Spartinivicinus poritis: one gene and its partner. The protein of the gene in region 2 binds, or shares a complex with, the protein of the main gene of each other region. Links are inferred from orthologs where the notes say so. Each region holds a gene or a part of one and is shown on either strand. Other genes may lie near its edges. The genes, in order: ORQ98_RS05325 and dapF.

Region 1 (11,697 bases), on a different replicon or contig from region 2:
GAGAAACAGGGTGTATGAGTGCTTAGCTATCGTAAAAACTCTCAATATCAGTCTAAATCTTATACAAAAGCATAAAACATCAGCTGCTTAAAAAAACATCATATGCCCACCAACAGCGCACAATAGCAAGGCAAACAGTTGACGTACATAATTTGAAGGAAGCCTGTGTGCTAGCCATGCTCCCAGCTTGGCAAATATCACACTGGTTAAAATAATTCCTAACAAAGCAGGCAAGTATACATAACCAACAGCCAGATCGGGTAGTGCGGGATTCCCCCATCCTACCACAATATATGTACAAGCCCCGGCAATTGCGATAGGAAGGCCACAAGCAGCAGAGGTCCCTATTGACTGCTTGACAGGCACTCCTTGCCAAGTGAGAAAAGGCACAGTCATTGTGCCACCACCAATCCCAAAAATGGCAGACAAAAAGCCGATTACACCACCACCACCACTTAATAATGGTTTATTGGTCTTTTCTCGCTGTTGGCCAGGAGACCAGTTTACCGCCATTTTTAAACCTACTAATAATGCAAAAACTCCAAAAACCAGCTGCAGTTTATCTCCAGAGAGTGAAGCAGCAAAAAACACCCCTAAAATAGAGCCAATAATAATGCCCAAAGTCAGCCATTTCACCAGTAGCCAGTTAACAGCTTGTTTATCATGATGCGCTTTTACGGAACTTAGAGAAGTAATTACAATAGTTGCCAAAGAAGTGCCTATAGCTAAGTGAGTTAGCGTATCAGGTGCAAACTGTTGTAGTTCAAAGCATGCAATCAACACTGGTACAATAATTAACCCGCCACCTACCCCAAATAAGCCAGCAAGTGTGCCTGCTACCATTCCTACTAAGATATAAGACAAAAACAAACTCATAAAATTATCTGCCAGGTATAGATAAACGTGTTTTCAGAATATTTTTTCATACATTGAACCTACAGGTATACAACGGGTCTTACTTATGCATAATTACTCACATGAATGAACGCTCAATAATACTAATAAAAACCCAAAATCGTTCAATTTTTAAACACTTTTATTTTTGGTCTTGCAAACTTGATCAAAAATTTAATTTTTGAAAGGTATTAATTGTGCGCAATCGAAGCATGGAACAGAAGCTGTCTCGCCGCCAGTTTCTGATGTGTTCTGCTGCTACTTTGACCACAGCAGCATTATCAAGTTACAGTCAAGCCTCTATTTTTAAAGACTTTGCTCAACCTGCTTATAAGTCTCTCGTACTAAATAATACCCACACGGGGGAAAAAGTATCTGTTACTTTTTGGGAAAAAGGCCAAATTGTAAAAGATGCTATGTCTGAAATTAATCGAGTACTTCGTGACCACCGTTCAGGTGAAACATACAGCATGGATCCAGAATTAATGGACTTGCTTTTCTGGTTACAATATCAGCTCGATTTACCAGCCAAAACACCCTTTAATGTTATTTCAGGCTATCGCTCACCAAAAACCAATGCAATGTTGCGCCGTCAGGGCCGTAGCGTAGCTAAAAATAGCTTTCATATGAAAGGAAGAGCCATAGATATAGCTGTACCTGGGCGTAACTTAAAAGATGTAAGAGGTGCAGCACTCAGTCTGAAAGGTGGTGGAGTAGGCTATTATCCTGGAAGTGGTTTCGTTCACTTAGATACCGGCCCCACACGCATTTGGTGAAGCACTGATTTCTGTCGGGTTAAGTTCTTTGGCAGGGGTCAAAATTTTTCCCAGCCCCGCCTTTCTTAACTCCAACTCAAGTGTACTGTGAATGATCTTGGCATCATCAAGCACAAGCACCTTGCTTAGTACTTCTTTTGCCCAGCCAACACTGATATTACTCAACACCCATTTTACTTTGGGTAAGTTCGTAGCATTCATAGACAGCACATCAAACCCCATTGCAACCAATAGTACTACTGCTAGCGGTTCTCCAGCCATCTCACCACAAATACTGACAGGCTTTCCTGCAGCATGGGCATCTTTCACAACTGACTGCAATGCATACAATACTGCAGGATGAAACGAGTGATATAAGTCAGCCACCCGCGGATTATTTCTATCCACAGCCAGAATATATTGGGTCAGGTCGTTACTACCAATGGATAAAAAGTCAACGCGTTTTACAAATTCAGACACTTGATATACAGCACCTGGTACTTCAATCATCACTCCCACTGGAGGAAATTGTACGTTAACGCCTTCACTCACAACCTCCCCATAGGCTCGATGAATTAAGTGTAAAGCATCATCAACTTCCGCCACGCTGGAAATCATAGGCAACATAATACGTAAATTATTAAGCCCAGCACTGGCCTTTAACATGGCGCGAATCTGCACCAAAAAAATTTCAGGATGATCTAACGTAACTCGAATACCTCGCCAACCAAGAAACGGGTTATCTTCTTCAATTGGAAAATAGGATAGTGATTTATCACCCCCAATATCCAGGGTTCTCATCGTAACCGGGCTCGGAGCAAATGCTTGCAGCTGGGCGCGATAGATTTCCTGCTGTTCATTTTCACTCGGAAACCGCTCCCGAATCATAAAAGGTACTTCTGTGCGATACAGACCAACCCCTTCAGCCCCACGGTCTAACGAGCGCATAACATCTGTCATTAGCCCGGTATTTACCCATAATGGAATACGAAAGTTGTCGCGTGTAATACAAGGACGCCCTTTTAATCCTTCTAAACCGGCAATAAATTGCTTTTCTTCATCAACGACTTCTTGGTATTGGTTACATAGCTCACTAGATGGACTTAAATAGACTCGACCTAAATTCCCATCGACAATCATCTTTTTGCCGCTGAGTTGGTTATACGGCAGGTCAACTGCGCCCATTACTGTGGGAATTCCCATGGCCCGAGCTAATATAGCCACATGAGAGTTAACTGAGCCCAACACTGACACCAGCCCCACTAACTTTTCTTTAGGCACTTCTCCTAGCATGGTAGGAGTCACTTCTTCACTGATTAAAATGGTGTTTTCTGGGTAGGAGACATTAATCTTATTGTCTTCTTGAAGGTAGGCTAAGACTCTTCGGCCTAAGTCTTTAACATCGACTGCCCGCTCTCTTAAGTAAGGGTCTTCCATCATTTCAAAGGCACGGACATGCTCTTCAATCACCTGTCTCAATGCACCTTGAGCCCATTGCCCCTGCCGAATCAGCGCACTAACTTCAGCACCGATGGCATTGTCATCCAGCATGCGCAAATACACATCAAATAATGCCTGCTCTTCTGGCCTGATTCGATCTGCCAGCTTACTAGCAGTACGTCGCATATCCTCACGCACTGCTTCCAGGGCCTGTTGAAACGAATGCAACTCAAGATCTGCATCCTCAGCTTCTTTATCAGGTACTGCACTCAAGAAAGCAGGTGGCAATATAACTACCGCCTCACCAATAGCTACTCCTGGTGCACCGGCTACACCATTAAACTTGGCTTCATGGGGCTCGCCACTTTTACGGTTGGACTTTTTGATGGAACCGGTGGCTTCAGCATGCGCAATAACACCAGCAAGCTGTGCTGACATAGTGACTAAAAATGACTCTTCACTTTCCCTGAAACGACGCCGCTCTCGTTGTTGTACAACAAGTACTCCCAAAATTTGCCGGTGATGAATAATGGGAACACCTAAAAAAGCATGGAAACATTCTTCTCCAGTTTCTTCTAAATAAAGAAACTTTGGATGGGTAGGAGCATCTTCTAAGTTAATTGGTTCTTCACGCAGCCCAACTTGGCCTACTAAACCTTCTGAGCGACCAATGGTGATACCAATAGCAGAGCGATTAAGCCCTTCAGTGGCCATCAGCGTATATTGGTTGGTTTCATGATCAAATAGATAAACAGAGCAAACCTCTGTGTGCATGGCTTGACGCACTTGCGTGACAATAATATCCAATGCCGTCTCCAGGTCGTGAGCGGCATTCACTTCTTGGACGATCCTCCTTAACGTATTGAGCATACTTACCTATCCGCAACCTTAACCATTGTGGTAGCCGGGTTGGACTAACGGTTATTATTATTGTTCAGTCGACTCATTCGTGGCGCCAACTCTTTTAACGCACGACGGTATACCTCACGCTTGAACGAAATCACCTGGCCTAAGGGGTACCAATAGCTGACCCAGCGCCAACCGTCAAATTCAGGCGAATTTGTATGACTAACGCAGACCTGATCATCGGCCGTTAATAACTCCAGCAAGAACCATTTTTGTTTTTGTCCCACACAAATCGGATGGCAATGATGGCGAACTAATCGTTTAGGTAAACGGTACCTCAACCAGCCCCGAGTACAGGCTAAGATATTAACGTCTTGAGGCTGCAATCCCACTTCTTCATGAAGTTCCCGATACATAGCTTCTTCTGGCGACTCATCAGGATGAATCCCCCCTTGTGGAAATTGCCATGCATCTTGACCAATCCGCCTTGCCCACAATACCTGGGAATGCTGATTAGCAAGGATTATACCTACATTAGGCCTAAATCCGTCCGCATCTATTGTTCCAGTCGACTGTTGTAACTCACGATGACTATCACTCATAGCGTGCATCGTTATCAGAAATCTGTAAACATTAACTGCATTGTTCCACAAATCAGCAACTTTCAGCAACGTACTTTAGAATCTATCTGTAAAAAAATAACTAAGGCCACTTAGCCTATTAACACCTTATCGATAAGCCTTCACCTAAAAACGCCTTCAGTAACATGGTTTACATCAGGTGATGCATCCTGTAAATAAGAGTGTTAGATGCCTCTTTTTTACAGGGTGCATCACTTAGCAATATAGCTTATGAATAACATAGCTGTCGGCTATTAAGACTATATTATCTTAGTTTGTTATAGCTATAGTGGTTTCAGCTATATCAGAAAAACGAAACGATACCTATAGCCATTCTGATATAGGGTGATTTTTACAGACTCGAAATTTACTTGGAGTATGGGGTTTACGCGTGGCACTGGCAATCTTTGATCTTGATAATACATTATTGGGTGGTGATAGTGACCACGCCTGGGGTGAGTTTCTGGTTGAGCAAGGGATAGTTGATGCTGAAGCCTATAAACAAGCTAATGACTACTATTACCAAGCTTATCTAAATGGCAATCTGGATATTAATGAGTTTTTGCAGTTTTCCTTAAAGCCTCTCAGTCAACATAGCACTCAGCAGCTCAATGAGTGGCACCAGCAGTTTATGCAGGAAAAAATTGAACCTCTAATGTTGGATAAGGCTGCTAGCTTATTAAATGATCACCGTAGTAATGGAGATTACTTATTAATCATCACAGCGACCAATGCCTTTGTTACCTCCCCTATTGCTGAACGTCTAGGTGTTGATCATCTTTTAGCAACCACTCCAGAATTCCTTAATGGTCGTTATACTGGACAAGTGTCGGGTACTCCTTGCTTTCAAGCAGGTAAAGTCAAACGCCTGCATAATTGGCTAACAGCAACCAACCACAGTTTAGATGGCAGCTACTTTTACAGTGACTCTCACAACGATTTACCGCTATTAGAGGAAGTGGATAACCCCGTTGCCGTTGATCCAGACGACACACTACGGGAAGTAGCTCACTCCAAAGGCTGGCCAATTATTAGCCTGAGATAAATCTAAGATAAAAAGGGAGCGAAAGCTCCCTTTTTACTAAATCAATGTAACCCTACAAAATAAGGCTTTTAAATATTCTGTTTCAGGAATAGCTGGTAATACAGGGTGGTCTGGGCCTTGGTATCCCTGTTCAATAATCTGTAAATTACGATCCAAATGGCGACTTGCCTGTCGCAAAATATCCACCAGCACATCTCGCTTCAAATGCATTGAGCAGGAAGCTGATAGTAAAATACCATCTTTTTCCATTAGCCTAATAGCCAACTCATTAATTCGTCGGTACGCAAGTTCTCCATTAGTTAAGTCTTTTCTACGTTTGATAAAAGCAGGTGGATCTACCACAACGATATCAAATCGCTCACCATTTTCCTTTAGCTGCTTTAATGTATCAAAGGCATCACCGCATAAGGCTTCAACTGTATTCTTTACGCCATTTAATTCAGCATTCGCAGTAACAAACTCAAGTGCTGATTTGGAACTATCAACACATACGACTTCTGAAGCACCTGCTTTAGCCGCTTGAATTCCCCAGCCACCTACATAACTAAAAACATCAAGTACTCGCTTACCTTTTACATAATTCTGTAACCTGGCCCGGCTCATCCGGTGATCATAAAACCAGCCTGTTTTTTGACCATGTTTAGCAGGAGCCAAGAAAAATACATCATTTTCTTCCAACTGCAAGTTATCAGGTACTTCTCCAGAAACAACTTCCACATACTCAGGTAACCCTTCTAAGGCTCTGGATTGGCCATTGTTTTTAAATAAAATACCTTTTGGTTGCAGCGCTTGCTCAAGAGCAGCAATGATTTCACCCTTAGCTAATTCCATCCCAGCCGTACTTAACTGTACTACTAGATATTCACCATAGCGATCAACTATCAGCCCAGGTAACCCATCACTATCACCATAAACTAAACGATAAAAAGGCTTACTAAAAACCTGTTCACGCAAAGACAAGGCAATATTTACTTTATGAACAATAAATGACTTAGTCAGGCTGTACTGAATATCTCGACTAATTAAACGCCCACATATCAAGGTATTAGGGTTAATTGTTGCCACACCCAAAGGTTTACCTGTAGAGCTTTCCACAACAGCCTGAGTGCCAGGTTCAAAATTACTAAATGGGGTGACTTTAACATCAACCTCATTGCTAAAAATCCACAAATGCCCCGCCCGGAGCCTGCGATCTGCTTTTGCTTTTAATCGTATAGTTGGAAGTGACATAGCACCATTCTATCCACTCAAATTTGGCTTAACTTGCAAGTTACACCGCCGAATAAATTAAAGGACACATCCTTCTTAAGAAACGACTTTACATAAAGAAGATAGCCAGCGAACCTTTAAAAATTGGCCAGTTAACGGTAATACAACATATTTAATAACATACTGCCATACTTTGGCTTAGCATAATAGTAGCGCTCTATTATCAAGAGTTATCTACAAGAGCTGCTAGTCTCTTTTCAATTTGCCCTATTTTGATTACTGTGTAATGTCAATAGACTGAAAGCTCTTTCTATTATCAAAACAGTTTACAACAATTAAATAAGTACTATTGAGGGATTCTTGATGCAAACAAGTCTTATATTATCCATTATTGCCGATGATAAACCCGGCCTTGTAGAAAACCTCTCTAACATCATTAGCCAACACCAAGGCAACTGGTTAGAAAGTAGAATGAGTCAAATGGCTGGTAAATTCGCCGGCATCGTTCGAGTAGAAATACCCGAGCAAATGGCTGATCAACTCGTCAAACAGCTAGAAAATATTAAATCTACTAACTGTCATATCCATTTTGAAGTTAGCAACTTGCCTCCAGTCCCCCAAACAACGACCTACCAAGTAACCCTCCAACTTGTTGGAAATGATCACCCAGGTATTGTCAAAGAAATTTCAGCTGCTTTAGCGCAGCGTCATATAAATGTTATAGACTTAGAAACTGAGTGCAGCCCAGCTCCTATGTCTAGTGATATGTTATTTAAAGCAGAGGCCACCCTGCAAGTACCAACCAATATAAATAAAGAAAAACTTGCCCTAGATTTAGAATCACTAGCAAACGAATTAATTGTTGAAATTAATATGAATTAATAATTACTAACGCAACTATCGACCTAACACACCTATACCAGAAATAAAAAATAACTACCAACAGCTATAGGTGTAACTAATCACAATCGCTAGGGACAGCATGATAAAATACAATCTAGCAATTATTGCTATCGCAGCAGGTGCCTCAATTGGCTACCTATCCTTTTCACTAGTCGACAGTAGCAACCTCTATAAAACAACAAAAGCTGTTGTTAATAATAAGACTGAGCAGTCACCACAGTTATCTTCACAACCAGCTTTCATAAAAAAAATAACTGTTAGCCATCATATTATCAAACAGCTTCTGTCTTATGATAAAAGTTCACTACTACAGGCTGCAATTGAGGCCCAGCCACAGTTAACACAAAGTTTTGAACTGATAATGAAACAATGTCCCAGCTCTCAGGCTAGCACCTGCATAGAATTATTTGGGAATTTATTACCAGAAAATCATCCAAAGGAATTGAAGAAGCTATTAATCAATCTTTACCGCTTATACATCGCCGATCAATTATTAAACGATAGTAATACCAAAGCAGCTGAGCCGCTAATAGCAAATAATCTGCAAGAGGTATTAGGACGTGAGCTAGCCCAGTCACTGACAGACCCACAAGCTAGTCAGCAGCTAACTTCTTTATTTCAACGTTTGGAAAGTGAATCAGAGGAAAGTGAACAGTATGAACAAACATTATCAGAGATAGAAGCCTTGTTAGACAACTCTTTGACTAAACAGGAGTCGCTAGCAGCAGAACTTAAGCTATTAGAACACTCTCCCAACAAAAGCGAACAAGACATTCTAGAACAGGCAAAAGCTATTCAGGCTAAATATTATTCAGTCGATGACGCTAACTCAAACCCTCTGCTACAAAAGCAACACCAACAGTATCAACAACAAGAGATAACAGTATTAGAGAATATAGACAAGCAATATCCACACCTGACAGAAGTTGAAAAACAACGCATCATATCTAGTCAACTCGCCGAGTTAAGAGCAAAAATATATTATCCTACTAAGCCAAATACGTCTTCTGAACCAGTAGTTCAGTAACTCCTCATAAAAGCTTATATTCAAACAACGCAAAATTTTTTCTAACCATCTTAAGCTTTTATAGAACGTTAGTGGCCATACATCAAAGAAGGTAACAACCTTAATATGGCCACTATTTAATACTTTCTATCTCACAGTTTTTCAGAAAGCCATACCTAATCATTTACCCCCATCATAATATTAATAACACGATACAACCAGCTCACTGGGCGCTGGAAATCACGAGAGCCATCATATTCCACCTGTTTTAAAAGCGGCATTGATCGGTTAAATAAGTTGTCAACAAAGTCATTAAATTCTAAGCCAGCTTCTTGAATATCACTATTCGCAAATTCCAAAATAGTCGTGCAGTGACTACCCGCCAACCCTCTATATTGGGGAAAGAAATAGCCCCAGTTACCATATTTATCCAACTCAGCTATCAAGTTATCAGTATCTTGGTACCAATATTTATGAAGTAATTTTTTGCGTTTCTTTTTATCTGATTGATTATAAATTTCAGGGTAAAACCGCTCATAGGAATAAGCCGAGTAGATCAAGTCCTCTCTAAAGTGACTATATGCTAACCTATCTGTAGGATAGTAGTCTGCTAATGCACCATAAAAACTACCTAAGTTTTGCTTGGTTAATCCTACTAACTCTTGGCTTAAATCATCAATTAAAGGGTCTAGTCCCCAAGACTTTCGAATGGTGAGATGAGCAGGATAAGATTTCCAATGGTTAGAATTATCCAATGCATTAAATACAGGCCCTGAATCATTTAACATATAGCTATATGTCGGCTGTAAATCTCTTCTCAGGTAATGATAGTTTATAATTGCACCATTACCGCCCGCACTACAGCCTGTTGTAAGCATTTGCTCTGGCTGACTAAGATTTTCTCTTAACCAAGCAACGACTGCTCGAGCATTACGGATTCCCCGATGATGCCATACATAAGGTTTACCTTTGCCTTCTGGATCTTTATAGATGACTGTTCGATCTCCAGCATGTACATCACCCGTACAATAAGGCAGAAATACTTGGGTCCAGTCTTGTGCAGGAAAGTCATCTCGATAATGATTACGGTACAAGAAAGGCGTTAAATAAGCAGTTTGTACCTTATTCATATAGTTATTTGGTATTCCATTTATATTTCGCGCCCCTTTAATCCCATTTTCTCCTTTACAGCTCGGATAATCCCAACAAGCACCTCCTGGCTCAAAGTTAATACTTAAATTTGTCGTCCCCTTACTCAAATTTACATAGAACTTGTATGGCGACCCATTACCACAAGTTGCCCCTGTATATGGATGCAGCTCAACCTGCTGCCACTTACCAAAGTGTTTAGGATCAAAGCCATCATTAAAGCTCTCTGGGTTAGCTATTAATGGGAAAGCGCCTTGTTGTTCCTCAACCGTCAACTTATTTATTCCACTAGAAATAGATAACTGCTTTTTGGCATAATCAACCATCATTGAATTAGCCTTTGCATAATCAATTAATGCAAAAGGCATTAGTAAGATACCTAATGTTTTCAATTTTGATAATTGCATAGCTACTGTTTAACCTCCTTGTTTTTTTTATTTTTATTAGTTACTAGTCAACTGCTGACCACTAAGACAATCATTAATAGCCATTAACCAGTATAGGGTATTTTAAAATCATTACTCGGTAATAAGCTATCAAATGAAGCTATCCAATGCCCTTTTCGAAGGCCTGCTAAAATAGGAGAAACATTAAGCTTTTGGTTTATTGCAGCTAACACAAGTGGTTTTAACTCAGGGTAACCTATTAAAATAGCCCCTACAATTCTACCTTCACTAATGATCAATTTACGATATTGGTAGTTTTTATTGTTTAACAGCACAATGGACTGACCACCTTCCTTTATGCGTTCACCAACCACCAGCAAGTCAATCTCAGTCATTTTTAATTGCAATATTTTTTCAGCAGGCTGATAGTTTTCTATTTTTCCTAAAATATTGTTTGCAGCAAGGCTTCCTTGCTTCTCAGCAACTGACCAAAGCCCATCAACTCTCGAACTGTTTTCAAGTTCTGCCAAGTCTCCTATAGCATAAATATCTGGATTCGAAGTTTGCAACTGCCTATTAACAACAACCCCTTTACTCGTTTTCAAATTAGCTGCTTCTGCAAGCTCTATATTAGGTTGATTACCAGTAGCCAATATCAGCAAGTCACATTTCAATTGACGTCCATTATCTAGTTTTACTGCTTTAATATTATCCTTACCAATACATTCCTCCAACTTTGAATTAAATAGTAAATTTAAGCGCCTTTTACGCAATTGCAATGCCAAAACAATAGCAGCTGTTTTATCAAGATGATGCTTCATTAGTTGATTGGATCGCTCCAATATAATGACTTTAATTCCCATCGAATGTAGCGAATCTGCGATCTCTAAACCCAACGGACCAGTACCAACAACCACAGCGACTTTACAATTACGTTGCTGAATATCACTGCGTATGGCGATAGCATCATCTGCCGTACGCAGTGAGTGAATTCCTTGTAACTGGTTATTAATAAAAGTAGGAGGGTTAACTCTGCTACCTTGGGCTAAAATCAACTTATCATAAGAAAATTGCTTACCTAATGCTAGCGTAACTTGCTTCTTTTCAGGGGAAATACTGATCACTTGTGTATTTAACCACATATCTACCTTATTTTTTAAAAACCATTGTTCTGATTGCAATTGAAAACCTATTAGTCCCATTTTTCCAGTTATTAACTGAGTAATATTCATTCGGTTATAAGGTAAATAGGGCTCACCACCAATTAAGGTAATATTACAATTATCTGAAAGGTCTCGAAGAGACTTTACCGCAGACAACCCAGCAATTCCTGAACCTATTACAACAATATGCATTCCTTGTTGATATTTAGACAGCTGTTTGCAATCAAGACTTTCAGCGTTTTTAGGTAATGACTCAGCTACACCTAGTTCAATAGAAATAT
Region 2 (11,710 bases):
CGATGCATACTGATATCATCGTCTAGAATCATGACTTGTGAATTTGCAGGCAATACTAATAAAGGCAAAAACCAGGAAGGAGTTGCTTGTAGAGGTAATATAATAGTTATTTGAGTGCCAACACTAGGTTCAGAACATACAGCCAGCTGTCCTTGCCATGATTCTATTGTGGTCTTGGCATGGGATAAACCTAAACCTGTGTTACCAGGTTTACCTATACTTACCCCTCGCTTTAATACGTTATTAATGAGCTTATTTGGAATACCTTGACCATTATCAATGATCGTAATAGCAGCCTTATTATTTAACTCTTGAAGCCTTAGTTGAATATTAATGCTGCTTTTATTTCCTTTGGCTTCTACTGAGTTATTAATTAAATTAGACAGCACTCGCCGTAAGGTATTAGCATGAATATTTGCAAATAACCCATAAGCATCGTTATCTACTTGTAACTGTAGTTCTATTGCAGGTTGGAGACGGTATTGTACTCGTTTTTCTGAAACTACTTCTTCTAGTAAAGTAGATAATAGCTGCTTGGAAATTTGTTGTTTAGCTGGGTCTTTATCAGCATTTTGCTCACGTTCCACTACTAGCAGGCCATTGGCAATGTCATTGATGCTATCAATGGCGCGACGAAAGATAATGCGGTTTCTTTCAGGAAATACTTCTAAGGATTGCTCAGCAACCATTTCTAAGGCTGTCAGTGGAGAGCGAATATCATGGGCAACCTGTGCCGCTATTTGATTGATTCCTTGTAGATTTGCCATGCGCTTTTCATTTTCAATAAAATCATTAAACCTGTCAGCCATGGTGGCAAACTCGTCAATAAAATAGCGTTCTTCTCCGCTTCTCTCTTTAGGGCTGCTTGATGATTTATCCATTGCCACATCTAGAACCATTTTGGCTTCACTGCAAATACGTTTTACAATTCGGTAAGTGATAGAAAATACCAAAAGCACAAAAGCAATATAAATAGCTGCTACAATAATTAAGTGGTGTAAGATTTTTTGGTGAATAATGGAATCATTAAAGTAAACGGTAATGGTACCTCGTTGATCCTGTTTAAGTAGAGGGTTGTAATAAATAACCCTAGAAACAGAATACGTTGATTCGCTTGTATTACAATGGGTTTGTTGTATCAAGTTTGTATTGATATCTACACAGTCAACATTTATCCTTTGACGAAGGGTATGAAGCAATTGGTTGGCCTGAGAAGTTTCTTCTAAATGCGCAAACTGTCCAGCATATTGTTCTGCAATAATTTGGTCTTGCTGACGCTGTGCTTCTGTCGCATGCTTTACGAAGTACCAGGTTTCACCTAAAAATACCAAAAAGCTGGTAATAAAAAACATGATACCTACTACCATGCCCAGGCATTTTTTTAAGCTGGCTCGTTCAAACTTGCTGACATTTTCCCCTTTTTTATAGTTAATAAAAGCAAGTGAAGCACCGATAACGCCTAATACTGACATCATGACGAAAATGCCCATATGAGGAACGCCTGCAATTAGAATCAGTCCTGCAATCATTGCGTAGGTTAGCCGAGCCAGTAAGGAGCCGCCACTAAACCAGCTGGCTTTAAACTCATCCGGCACAAAACGGTGACTATCAGAAGTAATTTCGGCGCGCAAGGCAAAAGAGATTGGATAAGCAACCAATATCACTGAAAAAATACATCCTAGTTTGGCAACTGTTGATATACTGCTATAAAAAGTAAGTGCTACTACTGCAGATAATAAACTTAAGCACAGTGTTCCTAACCAGCGGATAGACCTTAGTTTAGTTTGTTTGGAAAGCCAGGGGATAAAAAAACGAGAAATTGCTATACCAAAAAAAGTAATTACTACAGCGGCTCCCATACCCCCGCCCCAAACAAAGATCATTGGTAAGTTTGCTTCTTTAAATAAGTAATAAGACTCACCGACTAAGAATAGATTACAGACTTGTAAGAAAATATGTGAGTATGCATAGGTACATAAAATTGGAAATGTAGCCTGAGCAGATAGAAATAATTTTGTTATGGTTATGTCACTGGTAGAGTTGCCTTCTTTTATAGAGATAGTGCTGAAGTCTAGATCTTTAGCCATTTTAAAATAGACTACTATTTGAATTAATAGCACATACAGTATCATTCCAAGTGGAACTAGGGCGATATATTCCTTCGAAACCTGAGAAAAAAACTCTGTTTGTAATAATAGGCCAATGCCTAGTGCTATTAGGGGTAGTCCAAGGCGAATCCATATACCGTACTTATAACTGGCAAGAAAAAGAGGCGGGGCATCGCTGATTTTAATAGTGTTCTGCTCAAGCTTTTCTTGATACCAACGTTGATAAGCTGCTTGGTACGAGCCACTGGTAAATGCTCCATTAAGTGCGCTGAACAGCTGTCGCAACACTAAAAAAGATAGCATCAATATATAATAGCCCTGTATAGCGAAAAAAATAGTTAAACCGAAAAATAAAGTAGATATGAAGTCACAAAATAGTCCTAGTCGAACTGAGAACTTCCAGCCAACACGGTCTCCTAAGTACCCTGTAGGGATTTCTAAAATTGCAGATAGAAAAAATAGCAGAAAAGTAGATAGAACTATACCTTCTCGTCCAAAACCTTCTGTCGTGGCAATAATGCAATAGACGATTAAGCCAGTAGCCAGATTTCCACCACTTAACAAGCCGTCTGTATGGCCAAATTGTCTCAACAGCTTTTCTGTATAAATACTGGACATATGAGTTCCTTCTGAGTAACAACTAAGCATATGCTCAGCGCTTACATAATTTTTAGGCAGTTTTAAAATAGAGTGCCTTATATTTTGGCTAATAGAAATAAAATTTTAAGTATGTAAATATAAACAAACTTAAGCTGTTTTTTAGTTTAACTATAGCTGGTATATTGATTTGAAATAATGTTATGTGCTGTCAAGGCTTAGGCTTTTGCTATAGTAAAGATTGTGTACTAAAAAGTAACATGCCATACTTAACTCGTTGTAGCTTATCGTTTATTTTTTGGAGGAAAAAATATGAGAAATATTTGCTTATTGGATGGTGATGAGTGTTAGTTAGTAAAGTTAGCTTTAAAGGTTATATTACTAATCTAGTAATATGAGGTAGCATCTTTAGCTTTACTTCTACTTTAGTGACTTATCAATACTCAATTTTAGGAGGGGGGCAGTAGTAGTCTATCCCCCTGTTGTTCCCAAATATCTGTGCCTTTATTTACTCATCCCCGATCAGAAACATATAATTTATTGTTTCTCTCCTTAAGTAAACGAAAATCCCCTTTTCATACTCGCAAAATGAGTGGTACTAATATTACTATTCTATGAATAATACGACACGGTATCAGGCTAATAGTGATTAATCAAGCATTCAATTTAAGACAAGACGGATACCAAAACAATGTTTGTTTTTACTTACTCTCTTTTGGCTGCAAATAACTGTTTGCTCAAGGGTAGCGAGTATAGTTAATTTCTTCAGATATTGGGTTTTTATGATGTTTCAGTAGAGAAAAGTTAGTTACTTAAGAAGGCTAGAAGGCTGATAAGAAAGACTGTTATTGACCTAATAGAGAGGGGGAGTAGGCCTGCACTGAAATCCCATTTCAGCATACAGACATCACTACTTGGTCATTGGTCAACTGTTGGATAATCTGAGCTGCTCTTTGGGGGGCTTGCTCTGGGGAATGCCACTGGCATAGCTGTTCGCAAACTTCGGCAAAGGTAACTCCTTCTATAATGAGTTGGATAATCTGCCATTCATCTTTGAATACAGAGCGAAACTGTGTAACTAGCTCTTTGCGCCATATCAGCCAATAGCACGTATTTTGTACAACGGCAGGTGGTGTATGGTCTGCTTCAAGAGATTGCCAAATGTTGACCACATTGGTTTGATATTGGAGTACTTGTAGGCTAGGAACTAACTTGAGTTGTATGGCCGACCATTGATCTGGGGCAATTGTAGCTAGCTGCTCAATAGCAATAACCTCACTACTTGCAGCATCAAAAGCGGCTCTAAGTTGCCATTCCCAGTTTGCTAACTCAACTACTATTGGCTGCTTAGAAAATAAAGGATGGTGCTTTAAGAAACATTGCATATTACTACCAAACCAACGTAGGGATGGATCAGTAGAAGACATTTGTTTTATATAGTCAGCAATCAACTGGTTGTATAAGTCATCACCCAATAACTTACCTAAACAGGGGAAATCAGTATCCAACGCTTCTTTTAGACGCTGACTATAGGCATTTTTGTAGATGGCTAGCCCTGGTGTTTCAGTGGTCACCAGGTGCTTAACTTCACTAGGTTTGCCTTGTAAAAATGCAAGAAACTCTTTTTGTAAATTAGCAAGCATTGGCATAACCTTGATAGTCTGTATAAATAGGCCCTGCAATGGCTCTAGCTTGGTTTAGTTCAGCCAGTAATTCTGAAAAAGCTGGCAGATTATCATCACGCTCTATCATCGTTGATACAGGGCCATATAATTGAGCAGCTTCCTGATAGAGGCTCCATACATTGTCAACGACCGGCATGTCATGGGTATCAATAACATAATCGCCATAGTCGCTGTGACCAGCTAAATGATGTTGCATCACTCGTTCAGCAGGAATACCATTTAAGTATTCTGTTGGGTTAAACTGATGATTGCGAGCGCTCACATAAATATTATTTATATCTAACAAAAGATAGCAATCTGCTCGTGTCACTATTTCCTTAATAAACTCCCATTCAGTCATTTTTGAATCAGCAAAAGTGACATAACTGGATAAATTTTCTAATAAAATTTGTCTGCCTAAAAACTCTTGTACATATTGAATACGAGAAACAATATGTTGTATTGTTTGTTCTGTATAAGGAAGAGGTAATAAGTCATGGCTGTTTATATGATCAACCCCTGTCCAGCATAAATGATCAGAAATAAAAATAGGATTAATTCTTTTGGCTAATTTTTTTAGCTGTGTTAAATAATCTTGATTTAAAGGATCTGTACTGCCGATAGAAAGGGATACTCCATGCATCGCTAGAGGGTATTGCTCACGAATAGCATCTAAATAATACAGTGGTTTACCACCTGCAACAAAATAGTTTTCTGATATTATTTCAAACCAATCAACATTAGGTTGGGTTTCTAAAATTTCCTGATAATAGTCATGGCGCAACCCTAGGCCAAAACCATAAAAAGGACGATTCATTCGGGTTGCCTCCATAATTGTGGATATAGAAACAGTTGATATATCTAGTGAGGGATAAATGGACGTTGGACATTATCAATAATGACGGACTATTAATAATTACCAAATCCATTTATTCTCAAAAATTACTTTTCTTCTTTAACCGTACCACCTTTAGCTTCACATTCTTCAGCAGACATATTCAAGTAACCCTGGCCTTTACAAGAACCATGACCTTTACAGGCATTACTTGCAGTAGCACAGTCGTTATGGCCTTTACAGCTATTAACACCCCAGCATTGAACCTGACTGGCTTCAGCACTAGTTGCTACTTGAGAACCTAAAGTAAATAAACCCGCAGCAACAACAGCTAAAGCAGTACCTGAAACTTTCTTTGGTGTACTCATCATATACTCCTACTACTCATAGTAATTTCATTAAATTAAGCATTGATCAATGACTCAACCCTAAAGACAGGGCAGAAAGAAAATTAATTTCAGTCGGGTAATTAAAAATGAATAAATTAGCTTCGGTCTTGTGACTTTATTCAAGGTTAGAGTTTTCGAAACTAACCAGAATAATCTAACATCCGAGGCCAACATTTTAACGGCATAATATTTTTTGTGGCCTGATGAAGTATTTGGGCTATTAAGTAGAATGCTTTTAGAGGTGCCCTAAATTATATTTTTATTCTTTTAATTGCTTTTGGTAATTCACTTAGACAACTAATCACTGCATCGGGTTTTATGTGGTAATCCCATGAGCTTTGCTCTGGGTTAAACCAGATGGCTTTTAGTCCCACTTCTTTGGCACCAATAACATCATATTCTGGATGGTCGCCGATGTGTACAATTTCTTCAGCAAGCACTTTGGCTGCCTGAATACCTGCTTGGAAAAATACGGGATCTGGTTTGCTGGTGTTTAGTTCGTCTGCACAAAAGGCAAAATCGAAATAATCACCTATCGACAGGCGTTTTATATTGACGTTACCGTTGGTGAGTACGCCCAGGGTATATTGTTGGTTTAATTCTGCTAATACAGATTCCACATAATCAAAGTAATTAACCTGGTGGCGGGCATGGAGAAATACTTCCATAGCTTGTTCGGCACCGTTGGTAGCCTGTTCAGTATAGCCAGCTTGGCCCAGTAACTCTTCAAGTGCAACCTTTCTTAAGTTAGTTACTTGGTGGGTGAGGGCTGGGTTGGCTTGTTTTATTTGGTCCTTAAACTCTCTGAACTCTCCAGTGGTTGTATCTATATCATGGTGATCATTTATGTTGGGAAATTGAGCTAGCAGCCATTCGATAACAGCTCGCTCAGCTTTTAGTAAAACAGGTGTGTTATTCCATAGGGTGTCATCAAGATCAAAGGTGATCGCTTTAATTGTCATTAGGATTACTGCTTGTTGAGGATTTTTTACGCCTGGCTCGTGGGTGGCTGCTGTCGTATACGTTGGTTAATTGGTTGAAATCTACATGAGTGTACACTTGTGTAGTGCTAATATCACTGTGGCCCAGTAATTCCTGTATAGCGCGTAAGTCACCGCTTCCTTCTAATAAATGAGTAGCAAAACTATGGCGCAGCATATGAGGGTGCAGGTTGCCTGGTAGCCCCATGAGTTGAGCAAAATGTTTTACCCGGTTTTGGATTTGACGGTTACTAATTCTATTACCCTGCTTTGAGACAAAGAGAGCAGCTTCACCTTGTTTGGCTAACTGGCCACGGGTTGTCAGCCATTTTTTTAAACAAGTGCAGGCATAACTACCAATTGGTACCAGTCGGGTTTTATTACCTTTACCAACCACAGTTGTTTGTTGTTGGCTAAGATCAATGCCACTAATGTCAAGCTGTGATAGCTCGTTTAACCTTAATCCTGATGAATAAAAAAGCTCTAAAATTGCATGATCTCTAATTAATAGTGGGTCGTCAGGGGTTGTATTTAACAATTGAGCAGCTTGGTCAACATCCAGTAGTTGAGGTAGTTTTTTAGCTGCTTTTGGTGCTTGTAAGGCAACTGTAGGGTTTTGCAGCGAGGGGTGTTTACTGCAATAAAAATTATAGAATGAGCGAATGCTGGACAAGTGTCGCTGTATTGAGCGGTGATCTAAGCCATCATGTTTTAACTGGCTTAGATAGTGTCTGAGTTGTTGAGGTGTTATTTGCTCCCAGCTAAGGCACTGCTGGTTGTCTAGCCAGGCTGCTAGCTTATTTAGATCGCGCTGGTAATTATTAAGGGTATGTTTTGCCAGCTGTCGCTCTATACTCAGATAGTTATAATATGCCTGTAGTACTTGATTTAACACGCTTAGTTGGTTGTTCTTGTTAATTGACAGTCTTTGTTAGCTGGATTGTTCTTGAAAGTGGTAAACCAGCTGGCTGAGCACTTCACCAATATGGGTTAAAAATAATGTGCCATTGCTAGTGCGGAAGTGATTCATATCTTCACTACCAATAGCCAAAATGCCCAATAGTCGTTGATGATAAAGTGGTACCACAGCAGCAGAGCCAACCTGATGGGCTTGATCAGGGAAGAGTACAAGTTTTTGCTCTAACTTTAATAGACCGGTAATAGGCTTAGTGCTATCTAGAATATCCCCTAACTGTTTTTTAGCTTCTGCTAACGCCAGGGTTCGGCCATGGGTGTTGAGAGGCTGATCAGCAAAATAAAGTAAGCAGCAGGCATCTGTTTTAAACTGCTCTCTAAAGTGTTCCTCAATAATGACTTGAATGTCTTCCAAACTATTGGCAGCTAGTAAGTTGATAATGAGCCGACGGGTTTTATCAAAAAGTTGGTCATTTTCTCGGGCGATGGCTATTAAATTACTTAAGCGCTTATGCAGCTCTTTATTTTCTTTTCTGAACAAATTAACTTGATGTTCCAATAAAGAAATTGCTTTACCACTAGGGTGGGGAACAATGAGTGTTTTCAGTAAATCAGGGTTGTCCAGAAAGAAGTTAGGGTTAGCTTCGAGATAAGCAACCACCTGCTGTTCGGTGATTTCTTCCGAAAACGCCAGCTTATTGGTTGGTTTTGTCATAACCTAATTTGACCTTCAAATACCCGGCAGGCAGGACCTGTCATTTTTACACTATGCCCTTCGCCTTGCCACTGAATCGTTAAACTACCGCCTGGTAAATTCACAGTTACCTGCTCATCCAGCAAGCCTTGAATACAACCAACGACAACTGCCGCACAAGCGCCAGTACCACAAGCTTGAGTTTCCCCTACGCCACGTTCAAACACCCGCAAGTTGATTTCCTGGCGGCTTAGCACTTCCATAAAGCCAACATTAACTCGCTGTGGAAAGTCAGGGTGTGACTCTAACTCTGCCCCGAGCGTGTTAACTGGTGCGTTATTGATAGAGTCTACTACTAGCACTGCATGAGGATTACCCATTGAAGCAGCACCTAACTCTATTTCACCGCCAACAGTTTGTACTTTATAAGTCGCTTGCTGTTGAGGTGCATTAAAAGGAATTCTGCTTGGTGCTAGCTTGGGTATACCCATATCTACAGTAATATTGCCATCGGCTTCTACTATTAATTCTATATCACCTGACAGTGTTTCAACCTTAATATGGTTTTTGGTTGTTAACTTTTTGTCTAGCACAAAACGAGCAAAACAGCGCGCTCCATTTCCGCATTGCTCTACTTCGCCACCATCTGCATTGTAAATTCGGTATTTGAAGTCATTGTTTGGTTGGCTGGGGGGCTCCACAACGAGTAGTTGATCAAAACCTATCCCACGATGGCGATCAGCCAATGATCGAATTAAATCTTCATTGAGTTTGCAGTGTTGGGTGACTAAATCGACAACCATAAAGTCGTTGCCAAGCCCGTGCATTTTTGTAAAACGTAACAGCATGGTGTTGTAAGTCTATGTGCATCTAAAGCCTGGATATCTCATTAGTTAAGGTTACAAGAGATATCCAGTTTTACTTAGTTAGGAAGTAGATATTCGTTTGCTATTTGCTGGCTAAAAGTTTCTCTAGCCCGTATTAAGTGGTGCTGGCCTTTATCTACCATCACTTCTGCTGCTCGGTTACGGCTGTTGTAATTGGAGCTCATAACAAAACCGTAAGCACCAGCTGAGCGAACGGCCAGTAAGTCGCCTGGTTTTAGGTTAAGCTCTCGGCCTTTACCTAGAAAATCACCTGTTTCACACACAGGACCAACAATATCGAAGTTGGCTTGTAGGCCATCGGTTCTTGGCTTTACCTGAATAATGTCTTGCCAGGCATTGTATAGAGATGGGCGAATCAAGTCGTTCATGGCGGCATCTACAATGGCAAAGTGCTTGTGGCCATTATCTTTCAGCATATCAACTTGGGTTACTAAAATGCCTGCGTTGGCAGCAATTGAGCGGCCTGGCTCAAATACTAAGGTGAGGTTACGTCCCTGAATTTTTTCCATAACCGCTTTGGCATAAGTATCCGGCTCTGGTGGTATTTCCTGCTGGTAACGCACTCCAAGGCCGCCACCTAAGTCGAGGTGTTTGAGCTTAATACCCAGCTTGGCCAGTTCATCCACTAAAAATAATAGGCGATCCATGGCGTCTAAAAATGGATCAATCTCAGTTAATTGTGAGCCAATATGACAGTCGACACCTAATATTTCCAGGTTCGGTAGTTGGGCAGCCTTTTGAAACACAGAAATTGCGTCATCAAAAGAAATACCAAACTTGTTTTCTTTAAGCCCTGTTGAAATATAGGGGTGGGTTTTAGCGTCAACATCTGGGTTGATTCGTAATGAGATAGCAGCTTGCTGATCCATCTGTGCAGCGACTTTTTGAATGCGCTCAAGCTCAAATTCAGACTCCACATTAAAACAGTGGATGCCGACCTCAAGCGCACGAGCAATTTCTGCCTCTTGCTTGGCTACCCCAGAGAAAACCACTTTGGCAGGATCACCGCCAGCAGCCAGGACACGCTCAAGCTCGCCTACTGAAACGATATCAAAGCCAGCACCTAATTTTGCTAAAACATTAAGAACAGCCAGGTTAGAGTTGGCCTTTACCGCATAGCAAATCAAATGGGGGTGTTCACCCATCGCCTTGGTATAGGCAGTGTAATGGCGTTCCAGAGTGGCACGGGAGTAGACATAGCAGGGCGTGCCATACTGCTTAGCAAGCTCCGTAACCGGAACATCTTCGGCAAATAACTCGCCATCGCGGTAAAAAAAGTGATCCATATTGCTTCTTAATCAAATCGCTTATTGGTTAACAGACTCTGTAGATTCTTGCTCAGATTCATCTGGTAAGTAAAGAGGTCCTTTTTGACCGCAACCAGCCAGCCAGGTAAGCAGAAGTACAGCAAATAGAATGCGCATTGGATATCCCTCACTAATAGTACAATAATGACGGCAAAGTATACCCTGTCTGTTATAGCTCGGCTAATGTTCAAACAGTTAAACTGGTAGCGACTAAACAAATTTGTACAATGGGCTAGAACAGGCTGGTAACGATTTAGATGTCTCATCAAACAGGTCACAAACGAATGACAGAAGCAGAATTTAACGAGTTATTAGATGAACTAATGGTAGCAATTGAAGATGCCATCGACGAGCTGGAAATTGATATCGACTGTGAGTCTGGCAACGGTATGCTAACCATGCAGTTTGAAAACCACAGCCAGATTATCCTAAGTCGTCAGCCTGCACTACGACAACTATGGCTGGCAGCTAAAAGCGGTGGATTTCACTTTAACTATCAACCAAATAAACAGCAACCAAACGAACAGCAGTGGGTATGTGACAGCACTGGCGAAGAATTCATTAGTATGTTGAACCGGTTTATGACTGAGCAGGGTGGAGAGGAAGTAGAGTTGGAGTTGGGTTGATATGGCTTGTTGAGTCGTTATAACCCCCTTACTTAGGTTGAGCTTACTTTATTCTATCTACAAAAGAATCAAATAATACATGTCAGATATTCAAAAATATTTACGCAAGTTAACAATTGATGATTTATATGAGTGGGCTGGCTCGACCATTGTTAGCCGAGGGAAAGGCTATATAAATTATGTTAGTGATGATATTTTCATTACTGAACATGACGAGTTAGTTGCTGAGGTTGAAGGAAGTGAGCTTTATATTACTCGTGTATTTTTAGATGATGAAAATGAATTAGTTGCAGGGTGTAGCTGCCCATACTATGACAACTGTAAACACGCTGTGGCCCTAATTTTAAAAGCTGGTCAGTATTTAAAGCAGCATAAAAAAATCCTGCTATTAACTGAAGATAATGATCTTTATTATGAGCTTGATGATGAGATCGAGGAAGATGCTGAGTTATATTTAGAGGGAGAATGTGAAAAAACATTAACAGGCCATGAAGTGCAAGTGTATAGGGTTTTGGTTAAAAAAACTCATGCAGATTTGTGTGACTTATTAATTGATATAACCAATAAACATCCTCAAATAAGGCAGTTAATACTAGAAAACCATCGCTTTAGTAATAGTGACGTTAGTCAGCAAGTTAAACGACTGCGGAAAAAAATCAAAGAATTGAGTCGAATAGATGCCTGGTCCAACCATTGGGATAATGAGAG

Evidence for each region.
Region 1: the proteins of dapF (region 2) and ORQ98_RS05325 are in contact, whole or in part, in a solved structure (PDB 5YGU), measured with the Escherichia coli proteins. The link is inferred for Spartinivicinus poritis from one-to-one orthologs.

Annotation. Positions count from the first base shown.
Region 1 is NZ_JAPMOU010000004.1:210,345-222,041, forward strand. The notes cover bases 2,771-5,692. They hold ORQ98_RS05325 (RNA pyrophosphohydrolase), read right to left. Parts: upstream 4,538-5,692; coding sequence 4,004-4,537; downstream 2,771-4,003. Other genes in these bases: ptsP (phosphoenolpyruvate--protein phosphotransferase), read right to left, coding at 2,771-3,959; ORQ98_RS05330 (histidinol-phosphatase), read left to right, coding at 4,947-5,600; ORQ98_RS05335 (class I SAM-dependent rRNA methyltransferase), read right to left, coding at 5,637-5,692. In the rest of the region: ORQ98_RS05310 (sulfite exporter TauE/SafE family protein), read right to left, coding at 88-876; peptidoglycan L,D-endopeptidase MepK, read left to right, coding at 1,092-1,670; more of ptsP, read right to left, coding at 1,641-2,770; more of ORQ98_RS05335, read right to left, coding at 5,693-6,830; ORQ98_RS05340 (glycine cleavage system transcriptional repressor), read left to right, coding at 7,173-7,691; ORQ98_RS05345 (hypothetical protein), read left to right, coding at 7,792-8,739; ORQ98_RS05350 (pectin acetylesterase-family hydrolase), read right to left, coding at 8,895-10,274; ORQ98_RS05355 (FAD-dependent oxidoreductase), read right to left, coding at 10,358-11,697. UniProt on the Escherichia coli protein: Master regulator of 5'-end-dependent mRNA decay.
Region 2 is NZ_JAPMOU010000057.1:13,536-25,245, forward strand. What follows is about bases 7,116-10,050. They hold dapF (diaminopimelate epimerase), read right to left. Parts: upstream 9,031-10,050; coding sequence 8,200-9,030; downstream 7,116-8,199. Other genes in these bases: xerC (tyrosine recombinase XerC), read right to left, coding at 7,116-7,468; ORQ98_RS25110 (DUF484 family protein), read right to left, coding at 7,505-8,203; lysA (diaminopimelate decarboxylase), read right to left, coding at 9,105-10,050. Outside these bases: ORQ98_RS25080 (ATP-binding protein), read right to left, coding at 1-2,726; ORQ98_RS25085 (HvfC/BufC N-terminal domain-containing protein), read right to left, coding at 3,599-4,348; bufB (MNIO family bufferin maturase), read right to left, coding at 4,338-5,186; BufA2 family periplasmic bufferin-type metallophore, read right to left, coding at 5,312-5,575; ORQ98_RS25100 (HAD family hydrolase), read right to left, coding at 5,845-6,555; more of xerC, read right to left, coding at 6,545-7,115; more of lysA, read right to left, coding at 10,051-10,355; LPS translocon maturation chaperone LptM, read right to left, coding at 10,377-10,493; iron donor protein CyaY, read left to right, coding at 10,634-11,002; ORQ98_RS25135 (SWIM zinc finger family protein), read left to right, coding at 11,082-11,710. UniProt on the Escherichia coli protein: Involved in the succinylase branch of the L-lysine biosynthesis and in the biosynthesis of the pentapeptide incorporated in the peptidoglycan moiety. Catalyzes the stereoinversion of LL-2,6-diaminopimelate (L,L-DAP) to meso-diaminopimelate (meso-DAP).